DNA from 2 places in the Mesorhizobium sp. M6A.T.Cr.TU.014.01.1.1 genome. Region 2 is predicted to be linked to the other one. Evidence: predicted binding sites of a transcription regulator. Region 2 holds the regulator's gene; the other holds the start of a gene.
What was found. Region 2 encodes PhoB, which activates phosphate uptake and scavenging genes when phosphate is short. Its sites were predicted from a motif close to TGTCATNNANCTGTCAT; they were not measured.

Region 1: a site for PhoB is predicted at 2,704-2,720, ahead of EN885_RS04965 (YdcH family protein). Genes of this name have one in related genera too.

What each region holds. Positions count from the first base shown of each region.
Region 1 is NZ_RZPG01000003.1:17,081-23,702, reverse strand. Features, by position in the region: gene EN885_RS04985 (amino acid ABC transporter permease) at 1-430, opposite strand, end outside; gene EN885_RS04980 (transporter substrate-binding domain-containing protein) at 508-1,383, opposite strand; gene EN885_RS04975 (IclR family transcriptional regulator) at 1,509-2,312, shown strand; gene EN885_RS04970 (YdcH family protein) at 2,346-2,549, opposite strand; gene EN885_RS04965 (YdcH family protein) at 2,790-2,969, shown strand; gene ispG (flavodoxin-dependent (E)-4-hydroxy-3-methylbut-2-enyl-diphosphate synthase) at 3,314-4,567, shown strand; gene EN885_RS04955 (lytic transglycosylase domain-containing protein) at 4,572-5,441, shown strand; gene EN885_RS04950 (class I SAM-dependent methyltransferase) at 5,533-6,270, shown strand; gene EN885_RS04945 (LysR family transcriptional regulator) at 6,546-6,622, shown strand, end outside.
Region 2 is NZ_RZPG01000015.1:27,541-34,162, reverse strand. Features, by position in the region: gene EN885_RS17965 (sugar ABC transporter permease) at 1-937, opposite strand, end outside; gene xylF (D-xylose ABC transporter substrate-binding protein) at 1,083-2,123, opposite strand; gene EN885_RS17955 (ROK family protein) at 2,391-3,638, shown strand; gene phoB (phosphate regulon transcriptional regulator PhoB) at 3,673-4,362, opposite strand; gene phoU (phosphate signaling complex protein PhoU) at 4,379-5,086, opposite strand; gene pstB (phosphate ABC transporter ATP-binding protein PstB) at 5,122-5,937, opposite strand; gene pstA (phosphate ABC transporter permease PstA) at 5,950-6,622, opposite strand, start outside.

The DNA of each region.
Region 1 (6,622 bases), on a different contig from region 2:
TCGTCGGTAGGCGCACATGGAGCAGCCGCTGCCAGGGCGTCAGGCCGATCGCCTTGCCAGCGTCGATCTGTCCGCGCGGCACGGCTTCGAGCCCCGAGCGAAACACCTCGACCAGATACGCGCCGCTATAGAGCGACAGTGTCGCGACAAACGAGGTCTGGGCGCTGTAGGCGAGATCGACCACGGTCGGCAGGCCGTAGAAAACGAGATAGACAAGCAGGATCAGCGGCACGTTGCGGATGAATTCGACATAGGCGGCGATTATGGACCGGACGACGCGCCCGGCCGAGACGTACCAGACCGCCAGAACGAGCCCGATGACGATGCCGATGGCTATGGAGATCACGGCGAGCTCGAGACTGAGCAGCAGGCCGCCCCACAGCTTGTCGAAATGCCGCCAGATCAGGTTGAAATTGAGGGCGTAGCCCATGCGTCTGCCTCAGTGCCGAGGGCCGTCGAGGAGAAGGAGGCGGAAGGGCGCCGATTGCTGCCCTTCCGCCAGCTGCATCAGATGACCGGAAAACCGGGATGCCGGGCCGGCGGCTCCAGCCCGAAATAGTCCTTGAACGCCGCGTCGTAGAGCGCCGTTTCATGACCGAACATTGCCGTCGCGAAGGATGCGTTGACGAAGGTCAGCCAGTCGAGATCGCCTTGCCTCAGCGCCGCGCCGTAAAGCATGCTGAACCAGCTTTTGCCGGCATCGAAGTAGCGGTCCGGGTTGCGTGAGGCGAGCCAGCGCACCGTGGAAAGATCGACGGCGGCCGCGTCGACGCGCTTCGACTCGAGTGCCTGCAGCACGTTGGCCTGGGTGTCTATCTGCATCACCTGCGACTCCGGCAGGACAATGTGCACATTTGCCTCGGCATCGACATTCTGCAGGATGGAAATACGCGTTGCCGAACCGCCGGCAAGCAGCTTGTCGAAGGTCTTGTTCTCGGCGGTCGGAAGGGTCAGCAGAGCGATGCCTTCGACGTAATAGGGCCGCGAGAAGTTGATCAGCTGCGAGCGCTGGGCGGTCATGGTCATGAACTGGATCGAGATGTCGACCTTGTTGGTGGTCACATTCGGAATGCGCTGGGCCGGATCCTGCATGACGAAATCGACCATGGTCGGATCGTCGAAAAGCCCCTTGGCAAGAATGCGCCCCATGGTGATGTCCATGCCGACGAGTTCGCCGGCATCGTTCTCGAAGTGCCAGGGTGCGTTGGTGCTGCCGGTGCCGACGATCAGCTTGCCGCGATCGAGAACAGTACGCAGCAGGCTGTCCGGCGCCGCTTGCGCCGCCGCCTTCTGAACATCGACCGTTGCTGCTGCGCCCATCACTCCGGCCGTTGCAAGCCCGGCCATTTTCAGAAATTCACGTCTTTTGGATGTGTCGTTCACGGCGACCTCCTTCGTGTTGTGTTCCCCTTTGGATGAGCAAATGCGTCGTTGCAATGAACGTGATTGTCCCTTACAAGAGACGCATGTACTCTATACAAGACAGATACTAACATCAGGAGCCGGTAATGCAAGATGGCAATGCCTTGGCAGTTCGACCGGACGCCGGCCTGGACGAAGACAGGGCATCGGGCTCTCGCGAGAAGGGTCTCAACCGGGTGCTCCAGATCCTGGAGTTTCTCCACACGACCCAGCGTGCGATCGGGATTGGCGATCTCGCCAAGGCAGTGAATGCGCCTCGCTCGACGACCTACACGCTTGTGCGCTCGCTGGTCGATGCGGGCCTGCTGGAAATGGCCGGCGACGGCAATCGCGTCTATTTCGGAAAAAAGCTTTACCTCTACGGAATGGACTATGTGCGCGGCAACGACCTGCTCAGGAGAGGGCGGCAGGAGGTCGACAATCTGTCGCGCGAGACAGGCGAGACCTCTGAATTGTGCATGCTGCAAAGCGGCCGCTACACAATCGTCCATTCAAGTCCGGGCACCAGGCCGTTCCGGATCAGCTCGGCCACAGGTCTGCAGATCCCGCTTCCCTGGACCGCTTCGGGGCGGTTGCTTCTCGCCGGTTTCGAAAGGGCCGTGATCGAAGACATGGTGTCCGAAGACGATCTCGTCCTGCCAGACGGCCGCAGATTGCTGCTCGACGACTTCATAGAAGATATCGCCGTGGCTGGCGGTGTCGGCTACTGCGTGACCTCGGGTCTTGTCGACGCCTACACAAAATGCCTTGCCGCGCCGGTCTTTTCAGCGCCCGGCAAGGTCGAGGCGACGATATGCCTTGTGGTTCCCATCGACACTTCCGGAGAAAAGACCGACGATCTCATCGCCATGCTGCGCGAACGCGCTGCGAGGCTTTCGATCACAGGATGAGCAGGTTTGCCGAGTCGCCAAGTGGGAATTCGCTCACGCGATGATGTCGGGGATGATCCGGTCTTCCAGCGCCATCAGCCGGTCTTTCAGGAATAGTTTTTTCTTCTTCATGCGCTGGATCTGCAGCGGGTCGCAGCCCATGGCGATCATCGCGTTGATGGCCGCGTCGAAATCGGCGTGCTCTTGCTTCAGCCGAGAATATTCGAGGCGGATATCGGCCTGTTCCTGTTCGGACATTATCTACCGTCTGCACGTCTGCGGCGCCCAAAAATGGGCCTGATTGGGCGGGGCCGGGGGCTCTCTTGCACCGGCGCGCAGCCAATATCACATTTCACATTGTCGTGGAATGCTACCACGCAGCATTCGACATCGCTGCCCGATGGTGGCACACTGTCATTATGCCGTCACAGAAGCGAGCCTGCGGTGGACACGCCTTGACGGCTGCAATCGAGGAAACCATGAAAGGGAGAACCAATCATGTCTCTTGCATCCCATCTTGATGAGTTGCAGCGGAAACACGGCGACATCGAACGCGAAATCGATGACGCGATGAATCATCCATCAGTGGATGACCTCGAAATCGTGAATCTCAAGCGGCGCAAGCTGGCACTCAAGGACGAGATTGAAAAACTGAAAGCGAAACCGACCACGCATTGACGCTTTTCCTCGAATAGCTGCGCCGGTTTCGGCGCACGAGCATCTTTCCGGTGGCGGCCATGCCGCCGGAGCGCTGCTTCACACGACTCGGAGATGGTTCCGGCCGCCAGCGGCACGGATACGATGGGCTGTTTGTCTCCTCTCCCGTTATCGATTTGGTAGGTCTGCCTGCCTGTCGCCATTGACAAGCCATCTTTGCTCCTCCACCTCATGCCCGGACCTTCTACAGCGCCGCGCGCCCTTTCGGGCGCGCAAAGGACACTGTATTTTGATTTTTGCGCGTGATCCTTTCCGGAAACCGATTCCGGGATTCGGGGTGACGCGCTAACAAAGGGCAGCCGGCCATGACCGGATATTTTTCCTCTCCCTTCCCGCGCCGCACGTCGGTCGGTGTCGATGTCGGCGGCGTGATGGTCGGCGGGGGTGCCCCTGTCGTCGTTCAGTCGATGACCAACACCGACACCGCCGATGTCGACCAGACAGTCGCTCAAGTTGCGGCGCTGCATCGTGCCGGCTCCGAGATCGTGCGCATCACCGTCGACCGCGACGAGAGCGCTGCCGCCGTGCCCGCCATCCGCGAGCGGCTCGAACGGCTCGGCATCAACGTGCCGCTGGTCGGCGATTTCCACTATATCGGCCACAAGCTGCTCGCCGACCATCCGGCTTGCGCCGAGGCGTTAGCCAAGTACCGCATCAATCCCGGCAATGTCGGCTTCAAGGACAAGAAGGACCGGCAGTTCACTGATATCGTCGAGATGGCGATCCGGCACGACAAGCCGGTGCGCATCGGCGTCAATTGGGGGTCGCTCGACCAGGAGCTTCTGACCCGGCTGATGGACGACAACCAGCGCCAAGGCTTTCCGCTGACCGCGCAGGAAGTGACGCGCGAGGCGATCGTGCAGTCGGCGATCCTTTCGGCCGAAATGGCCGAGGAGATCGGTCTTGGCCGCGAGAAAATCATTCTGTCGGCCAAGGTTAGCGGTGTGCAGGACCTGATCGCCGTTTATACCGAGCTTGCCACCCGCTCCAACCACGCGCTGCATCTTGGCCTCACCGAGGCCGGCATGGGTTCAAAAGGCATCGTCGCCTCGTCCGCAGCGATGGGCATCCTTCTCCAGCAAGGCATTGGCGACACGATCCGCATCTCGCTGACACCGGAGCCGAATGGCGACCGCACCCGGGAGGTGCAGGTATCGCAAGAACTCCTGCAGACCATGGGGTTCCGGCAGTTCGTGCCGATCGTCGCCGCCTGCCCCGGCTGCGGCCGCACGACCTCTACCGTGTTCCAGGAACTCGCCCAGAACATCCAGGCGGATCTGCGCAAGAACATGCCGGTGTGGCGTGAAAAATATCCCGGCGTCGAGAACCTCAAGGTCGCGGTGATGGGCTGCATCGTCAACGGTCCAGGTGAATCCAAGCATGCCGATATCGGCATTTCTCTGCCCGGTACCGGCGAGACGCCGACGGCGCCGGTATTCGTCGACGGCAGGAAGGCGGCGACGCTGCGCGGCCCGTCGATTGCTGCGGACTTCGAGAAAATGGTCGCCGACTATATCGAGCAGCGGTTTGGGCAACTTGGCAAGGCCGCGGCGGAGTAGATCTATGCGGCTCCCTTGGGCGACGCCGGTCTTGCTTGGTGGGTTTGTCTTGCTTTGTGGGCTGGGCTGGGTGACAGCCGTCCAGGCCGATCCGCCGCGCCCCGCCAAACAACGACTGCTCGACCGGGTTTGCAACCTGATCGAGGCTCATGCGGACCAAAACGGCCTGCCCAAGGACTTCTTTGCCCGGTTGATCTGGAAGGAAAGCCGCTTCGATCCCAGTGCGGTCAGCCCGGTCGGCGCCGAAGGCATTGCCCAGTTCATGCCGGGTACAGCCAAGATACGCGGCCTCGCCAATTCCTTCGATATCGAGCAGGCCATCCCGGCCTCGGCAAAATATCTCGCCGAAATGAAAACCGGCTTCGGCAATCTCGGCTTGGCCGCCGCCGCCTACAATGCCGGTGAAAGCCGGGTGTCGCGCTGGCTGAGTTCTGGCGGTTTCCTGCCGATGGAGACCGAAAGCTACGTTCTGGACATCATGGGCGAGCCAGCCGACAGGTTCACCGACACCGCCTATGCCGGCACCATCCGGCCGCTCGATAAGAAAGCGAGCTTCGCGGTCGCCTGCCGCAAGCTGCCGGTCATCAAGTCCCAAACCGTGGCCATGGCGTCGATCAACATCAAGCCGTGGGGCGTGCAGGTGGCCGGCAATTTCCGCCGCGCCGCGGCGCTCAGTCAATGGAATGGTGTGAAGCGCCGGTTTCCGGCCTTGCTTAAGGGCCAAAATCCGGTGGTCAGCCGGGTGCGCTCGCCGATCGGCAGGCGCGGCATCTATGCGGTCCGGATCGGCGCCGACTCCAAAGCCAAGGCCGACAACATTTGCCAGAAACTGCAAAGCGTCGGCGGTGCATGCATTGTGGTGCGGAACCGGTGATGGGTACCGACCGATTTGCCCGACAAACCATCGAAGCTGCGCTTTGACTCCACGAATTCTGCTGCTCCACGGCTCCAACTCCAGGCCTTCCATGACCGACCGTCTCTACAGCGATCCCGACCTCGCCCAGTTCTACGATATCGAGAACGAAGGCGGCGTCGACTTCGACTATTGCGTCGGCTTTGCCAAGGGTGCCGGATCGGTTCTCGACCTCGGCTGCGGCACCGGGCAATTGGCCGCCGCGCTCGCCGATCGGCGTAATGTGACCGGTGTCGATCCGGCGCCGGCGATGCTCGACATCGCGCGCCGCCGAGCCGGCGGGCAGAGGGTCGACTGGGTCGAGGCCGATGCGCGAACCGTCCGGCTCGGACGATGCTTCGATCTGGTTCTTTTGACCGGGCACGCCTTTCAGGTGTTTCTGACGCCGAAAGATCGAGAGGCGGTGCTTGCCACGATCGCTGCTCATCTGACTCCCGATGGGCGCTTCATCTTCGACACGCGAAATCCAGCCACCGAGGAATGGCTCGAGTGGACGCCGGAAAGGTCCGAACGGGACCTGAGTCATCCCGGATTGAGCACCGTAAGAGCGTGGAACGATTTCCGGCGCGATCCCGCTACCGGTGTCGTCACCTACTCGACCCATTATGAAATCCCCGACAGCGGGCGGGTGCTCAGCGCCGAATCGAAAATAGCCTTCCCGACAAAGGAAAGCCTTGCGGGGATGATGGACCAGAGCGGGCTGGTCGTCGAAGAATGGCTCGGCAACTGGCAGGGCGAGCCGTATGGCCCGGCCTCGCCGGAAATCATCCCGATTGGCCGGTTGCGCTAGCCCGGACGTTGCTTCGCTCTGGGCGTTTTCCCATCTTTTGCGGTGACCGGTTGAGCACGCGGATAATCCGGAGACACCACCGCCCGATTGCGGCGCTGCGCTGACGACGTGCCCACCGATGCAGCTCGTGACCATCGCGCAGGTTTGGCTGTTCTGAACGCATCGCACTCTCCTCACCAGCATTTCGATGCTGAGGAGGGAATCATATTATGTATCGCAAATACTGATAATTGGTGATAATTTCCGTTCATCTGTGACGAATTGGAATAGATATCATGGACCGACAGGAAACGATGGGTGTGTTCCTGTCAGTTGTCGAGGAAGGCGACTTCTCGGCAGCGGCACGCCGGGT
Region 2 (6,622 bases):
GGGTGCGCCTGGTGATGAAGGTCATGACGATGCCCACTGCGACCGCAATCAGCACCGGTATGGCGATGCCATGGGCGATGAACAGCCCGCCTTCGGGGACGGTGATGCCGTTCCGCTGCGCGTATTGGCGCACGATGCCGATTGGCCAGGGATAGGAATTGGCGATCCACACGGCGCCGAGGATGGCGGCGCAGGCGACAACACCAAGCAAGCTCTCCGCCCAGACAGGACGCAGCGGAAACTTGAACCGCTTGCGCTGCGACCGGCCGTTGAGCAGCATGAAAGCGACGGCCGCACAGGCGAGAACGCCGACGATCCAGCTTGCGGTTGCCCCGATCGAGCCACGCGGCCCGCCACCCATGAGCTGGAAGGTGGCGTCGAGCGGCGCGACGGTGCGCCCGCTCGTCATCAGCCACGCCATGCCACGCCAGATCAGCAAGCCGCCCAGCGTCACGATGAAGGCCGGAACCTCGAGATAAGCGATGATGAAGCCCTGGAGCGCGCCTATCATGAGGCCGAGCACCACACCGGCAGCCAATGCGATAATCCATATCCAGGGATTTCCCACCTGGAGCCCCATGACGCGGATCAGGAATTCGGCCTGCGCCACGCCCATCACCATGCCGATCACGCCTTCGACGGAGCCCACCGAAAGATCGATGTTGCGCATCACGATGACCAGCACCATGCCGGTCGCCATGATCGCCACCGAGGAGGTCTGCACCGACAGGTTCCAGAGATTGCGCGGCGTGAGGAAAAGCCCACCCGACAGGATGTGAATTCCAACCCAGATGACCAGCAGAGCGCCGACCATGCCGAGCATGCGTATATCGAGCTCGGTTGCCTTGAGGAACCGTCCGATGGCGCTGAGCTCGGATTCGCGCGCCCGGTCTTCGGCCGTGTGGGCGACCGGTGGGTTGGATGCCGTGTCGGTCATGATGTCCTCCGACCGGGTTGCCGTCTGGCGCGGATGCCGGAACAGAATGCTATTTGCTTTCCACGGTCATTTGAAGCGGAAAGCCTCTCGAAAAACGCCGCGGCCTGACAGCCGCGGCGTTCGTTTCCTTGCGAAATGATCCAGATCAGTTGCAGGCCGCAACGCTGCCCGCGGCGACACCCGCGCAGACTTCGTCCTTCTTGATCCAGCCGGCGTCGATGACGACGTTGAGATTGTCCTTGGTGATGGCAATCGGCGTCAGGAACAGCGACTTGACGGCATTGCCGCCCGGCGTGGTGAAGTCCTTGACGCCCGCAATGTCGGTCATCTGCTTGCCATCGGCAAGCTGCGAGGCGATCTCGGCGGCGTTCTTGCCGAGCTCTCGCGCGTCCTTCCACACCGATACGGTCTGTGTGCCGAGCGCAATGCGGTTCAGCGCTGCATGGTCGCCGTCCTGGCCGGACACCGGGACGGATCCGGCCAAGCCTTGCGCCGTCAGCGCCGCGACGACGCCACCGGCGGTGCCGTCATTGGCGGCAACCACCGCATCGACCTTGTTGTCGTTGGCGGTCAGGAACTGTTCCATGTTCTTCTGGGCGTTGGCGGGAAGCCAGCCGTCGGTATACGCCTCGCCGACATTCTTGATCTTGCCGCTCTCGATGGCATCCTTGAGCACTTCCATGGAGCCGGCGAACAGGAAATCGGCATTCGGATCGGCGCCCGAGCCCTTGATGAAGACGTAGTTGCCTTCCGGCGCGACCTTGAACACTTCGCGGGCCTGCATGCGGCCGACTTCCTGGTTGTCGAAGGTCAGATAGAACACGTCCTTGTTCTCGATCAACCGGTCATAGCCGACGACCGGAATGCCTTCGTCCAGCGCCTTTTGCACCGCCGGCCCGATGGCCGACGCATCTTGCGCAAGGATGATGAGCGCGTTGGCGCCCTGCGAGATCAGGCTCTCGACATCGGTCAGCTGCTTGCCGGGATTGGACTGCGCATCGGCGGAAATATACTTGTCGCCGGCGGCCTCGATCGCTGTCTTCATGGCGGCTTCGTCGGTCTTCCAGCGCTCTTCCTGGAAGTTCGACCACGAAACGCCAATGACCTTGTCCTTCGCCTGTGCGACCGACGCGAGCGTCAGCGACATGGCGACCCCCGCCAGGATGGCGGCTGCGAATCTCTTCATGATAGTCCTCCCTGCGCCGCGATACGGCGCGACCAAACTGGCCCGAAGGCCGGCACAAAGGCTCTATTTTTTCGAGCCTCGAAAAAATACTGGTCCAACGCCGAAGCGCTGTCAACATCAATTCTGATGGATTTTGATGTCCCTGCCGACTTTTTTCGAGCCCCGGAATAAACAATGACAGGGCCTTCTGCTTCTGCCAGTATTTGTCGGACGCTACCGACGGCTTCCGGTTCATGAGCGGCCGCGGCAAGAGGGAGGAAGCAAAGGATGTCGGTTGGAATCCGTCATGACGATTTGCGTCGGCGCAACCGGGCGATGGTGATTTCGGCCGTACGCCGGGCAGGCCAGCCGTCGCGAACCGAGATCGCCGCGACCACCGGCCTCAGCCATTCGACCATATCGGCGATCTCTTCCGACCTCATCCAGGAAGGCATCCTGACCGAGAGCAAAGCGAGCGAGACCGTTTCGCTGAAACGCGGCCGGCCGCAGGTCGGCCTTAGCCTCAATCCGGAAGCGGCAGCGGTGTTGGCCGTCGTGTTGTCGCTGAATTTCCTTTCGGTCGCCGTCATCGATTATGCCGGACAAGTGGTCGCCGAGGAACAGCGCCGGCTGGACACGCTGACCATGTCGCGCGACGAGCTGATCGACGAATGTGTCGCCATCGTCCGGCGCCGGCTCGAAGATCCCGATCTCGATGTCCAAAGCGTCGCCCGCATCGCGCTGGCGATCCAGGGCATCACCGATTCCCATGCGCGCGCCATGTTGTGGTCGCCGATCACGCCGCAGACGAACATTGCCTTCGCCGACATTCTGGAACGTGAGTTCGGCATCCCGGCCATCATGGAGAACGACTGCAACATGATGGCCGTGGCGCTGCGCTGGCGCGACCCGGATCGCTACCGCGACGATTTCATCGCCATCCTGCTCTCCCACGGCATCGGCATGGGGCTGGTGCTGAAGGGCGAACTGTTCACCGGCACCCATTCCTCAGGCGGCGAATTCGGCCACATGATCCACCGGCCGGGCGGCGCGCTTTGCCGCTGCGGGCGGCGCGGCTGCGTCGAGGCCTATGCCGGCAACTACGCCATCTGGCGCAATGCAAGGCAGTTGAGCGAGAACGCCGAGCCGGTCGCCGATGTCAGCGACGCCGAGATGCGGGCACTGGCGGCCCGGGCGCGCCAGACGGACGGACCCGAGCGCGAAGCCTACCGCAAGGCCGGCGAAGCGCTCGGCTTCGGGCTCGGCAGCCTGTTCGCGTTGATCGATCCGGCGCCGGTCGCCATGGTCGGCGCCAGCGCTGCCGCCTTCGACCTGATCGAGCCGGCCCTGCGCGAGGCCATCGCTCAGACCGCCGGCGGTCAGCATTCGGGTTCGATTTCCTTCGACACTGAGCCGAACGAGCTGCCGCTGATCCGCGAAGGCTGCGCCATGCGAGCGCTGAGCTTCGTCGACCAGGAGATTTTCGCGCCGGGCGCGCAAGGGAAGTCCGGCACGGCCAGGAAGCACGTGGCCTGAATGGAAGAACGCAGCTTGAATTTAGGCAGTCTGTTCAGTCTTCCCTGATCGCATAGCCCGCGCCGCGGATGGTGCGGATGACATCGGGCATGCGGCCATTGTTGACCGCCTTGCGCAGCCGGCCGACATGGACGTCCACCGTGCGCTCGTCGATGTAGATCGTCTCGCCCCAGACATTGTCGAGCAACTGGCTGCGCGAGAACACCCGACCCGGGTGCCGCATCATGAATTCGAGCAGCCGGAATTCGGTCGGCCCGAGCCGGATCTCGCTCTTCTTGCGATAGACCCTGTGCGATTCGCGATCGAGCATGATGTCACCGACCTTCAGCACGCTGGACAGCACTTCGGGCTTGGCGCGGCGCAGCAGCGCCTTGACCCTGGCCATGAATTCCGGTGTCGAGAACGGCTTGACCAGATAGTCGTCGGCCCCGGTCGAGAGGCCGCGCACCCGGTCGCTTTCCTCGCCGCGCGCGGTCAGCATGATGATCGGCAGCCGCTCGGTTTCGGGACGCACCCGAAGGCGACGGCAAAGCTCGATGCCCGAAACCGCCGGCACCATCCAGTCGAGCACCAGAAGATCGGGCACGTTTTCCTGAAGCCGGATTTCGGCCTCGTCGCCGCGCGTCACCACCTCGACCTGATAGCCTTCGGATTCCAGATTGTAGCGAAGGAGGACGCCCAGCGGCTCTTCGTCCTCCACCACCATGATGCGCGGCGCGATCATCGGCCGGTTACCCCTGTCATGTCGCCGACGCCGGCATCGTCGTTTCGTCGAGCTTCGGCCGATCCGCCGGCAATTGCTGCCCGGTCACGACATAGTAGGCGTTTTCGGCGATGTTGGTGACATGATCGCCGATACGCTCGAGATTCTTGGCGCAGAACAGAAGATGCGTGCAGGCGGTGATGTTGCGCGGATCCTCCATCATGTAGGTCAGGAGTTCGCGAAAAACCGCCGTGTATTTCACGTCGATCTTCTCGTCGGCGGCGCGCAGCTCTTTCAACGCGCCGGCGTTGCGCGACACATAGTGCTCGACCACGCCGCGGAGCTGCTCGAGAACGAGATCCGCCATCGCGTCGATACCGTGCGAGAGATTACGCGGCGTGGCGCTCTGCCCGACGGCGCTGACCCGCTTGGCTATGTTCTTGGCCAGGTCGCCGATGCGCTCGAGATCGCCGGCCATCCGGATTGCGCCAACCACGGCGCGCAGATCTTGCGCCATCGGCTGCCGCTTGGCGATCAGCGTGATCGCGCTGTCGTCGAGTTCGCGCTGCCGCGCATCCATGATGGCGTCATCCGAGACGACGCGCTGCGCCATCGCATTATCTGACGCGAGCAACGCGCGGATCGAGGCTGCGACCATCGCGGCGGCAAGCTCGTCCATGTCGCGGATCAGCCTGTCGATGTGCTCCAGTTCCTCGTCGAAAGATGCGACGGTATGTTCACCCATGATACTGTCCTCGTGCTCGAAATTCGCCGGACCGCTTAGCCGAACCGGCCGGTGATGTAGTCCTGGGTGCGCTTGTCGTCGGGGTTGGTGAACATCTTGTCGGTCGCGCCCTCCTCGACCAGATAGCCGAGATGGAACATCGCCGTGCGCTGCGACACGCGCGCTGCCTGCTGCATCGAATGGGTGACGATGACGATCGTGTAGTTCTGGCGCAGTTCGTCAATCAGTTCCTCGACACGGGCGGTGGCGATCGGATCGAGCGCAGAACACGGCTCGTCCATCAGGATCACTTCCGGTGACACAGCGATGGCGCGCGCAATGCACAGGCGCTGCTGCTGGCCACCGGAAAGGCCAGTGCCCGACTCGAGCAGGCGATCCTTGACCTCGTTGAACAGGCCGGCCTTCTTCAGGCTCGATTCGACGATGCCGTCCAACTCCGCCTTGCTCCTGGCCAGACCGTGAATGCGCGGACCGTAGGCGACGTTTTCGTAGATCGACTTCGGAAACGGGTTCGGCTTCTGGAACACCATGCCGACGCGAGCTCGCAGCTCGACGACATCGATTTTCGGGTCGTAGACATCCTCGTTGTCGAGCGTGATCTTGCCGCTTACCCGCGCGATGTCGATCGTGTCGTTCATTCGGTTCAAGCAACGCAGAAAGGTCGACTTGCCGCAGCCCGATGGGCCGATCAACGCCGTCACCTGGTTCTCGCGGACATCGAGATCCACGTCGAACAGAGCTCGCTTCTCGCCGTAATGAACGGAGACCTTTTCGCCCTTCATCTTGATCGAAGGCTCGTTGGTTCCGCTACTCAGTTTCTGCTCGACGCTGGCTTCCGTCATGATGTTCATATCCTCTACTCCTTACCAGCGCCGCTCGAAGCGCCTGCGCAGTATCACCGCGATGGCATTCATGATGACCAAAAACACCAGCAAAATCAAAATCGCCGCCGAAGTCTTCTGCTGGAACCCCGCTTCAGGAAAATCGGCCCACATGAATATCTGCACCGGCAGGATCGTCGCGGGATCGGTGAAGCCACCGGGAATGTCGACGATGAAGGCGACCATGCCGATCATCAGCAACGGCGCGGTTTCACCCAGCGCATGCGCCATTCCGAGGATGGTGCCGGTCATGATACCCGGCATCGCCAGCGGCAGGACGTGATGGAATACGGTCTGGACCTTGGACGCTCCGATGCCAAGTGCGGCCTCGCGGATCGACGGTGGCACGGCGCGCAGCGAAGCGCGTGAGGCGATAATGATGATCGGCAGGGTCATCAGCGCCAGCACCATGCCGCCGACCACCGGGGCCGAGCGCGGCAGGCCGAAGAAATTCAGGAATACGGCAAGTCCAAGCAGGCCGAAGACGATCGAAGGCACCGCCGCCAGATTGTTGATATTCACTTCGATGATCGTCGTCAGCCGGTTCTTGGGCGCAAATTCCTCAAGATAGATCGCCGCCGAAACGCCGATCGGGAAGGCGATGGCGAGCGTTACGATCATGGTCAGGAACGATCCGACGACCGCGCCCCAGATA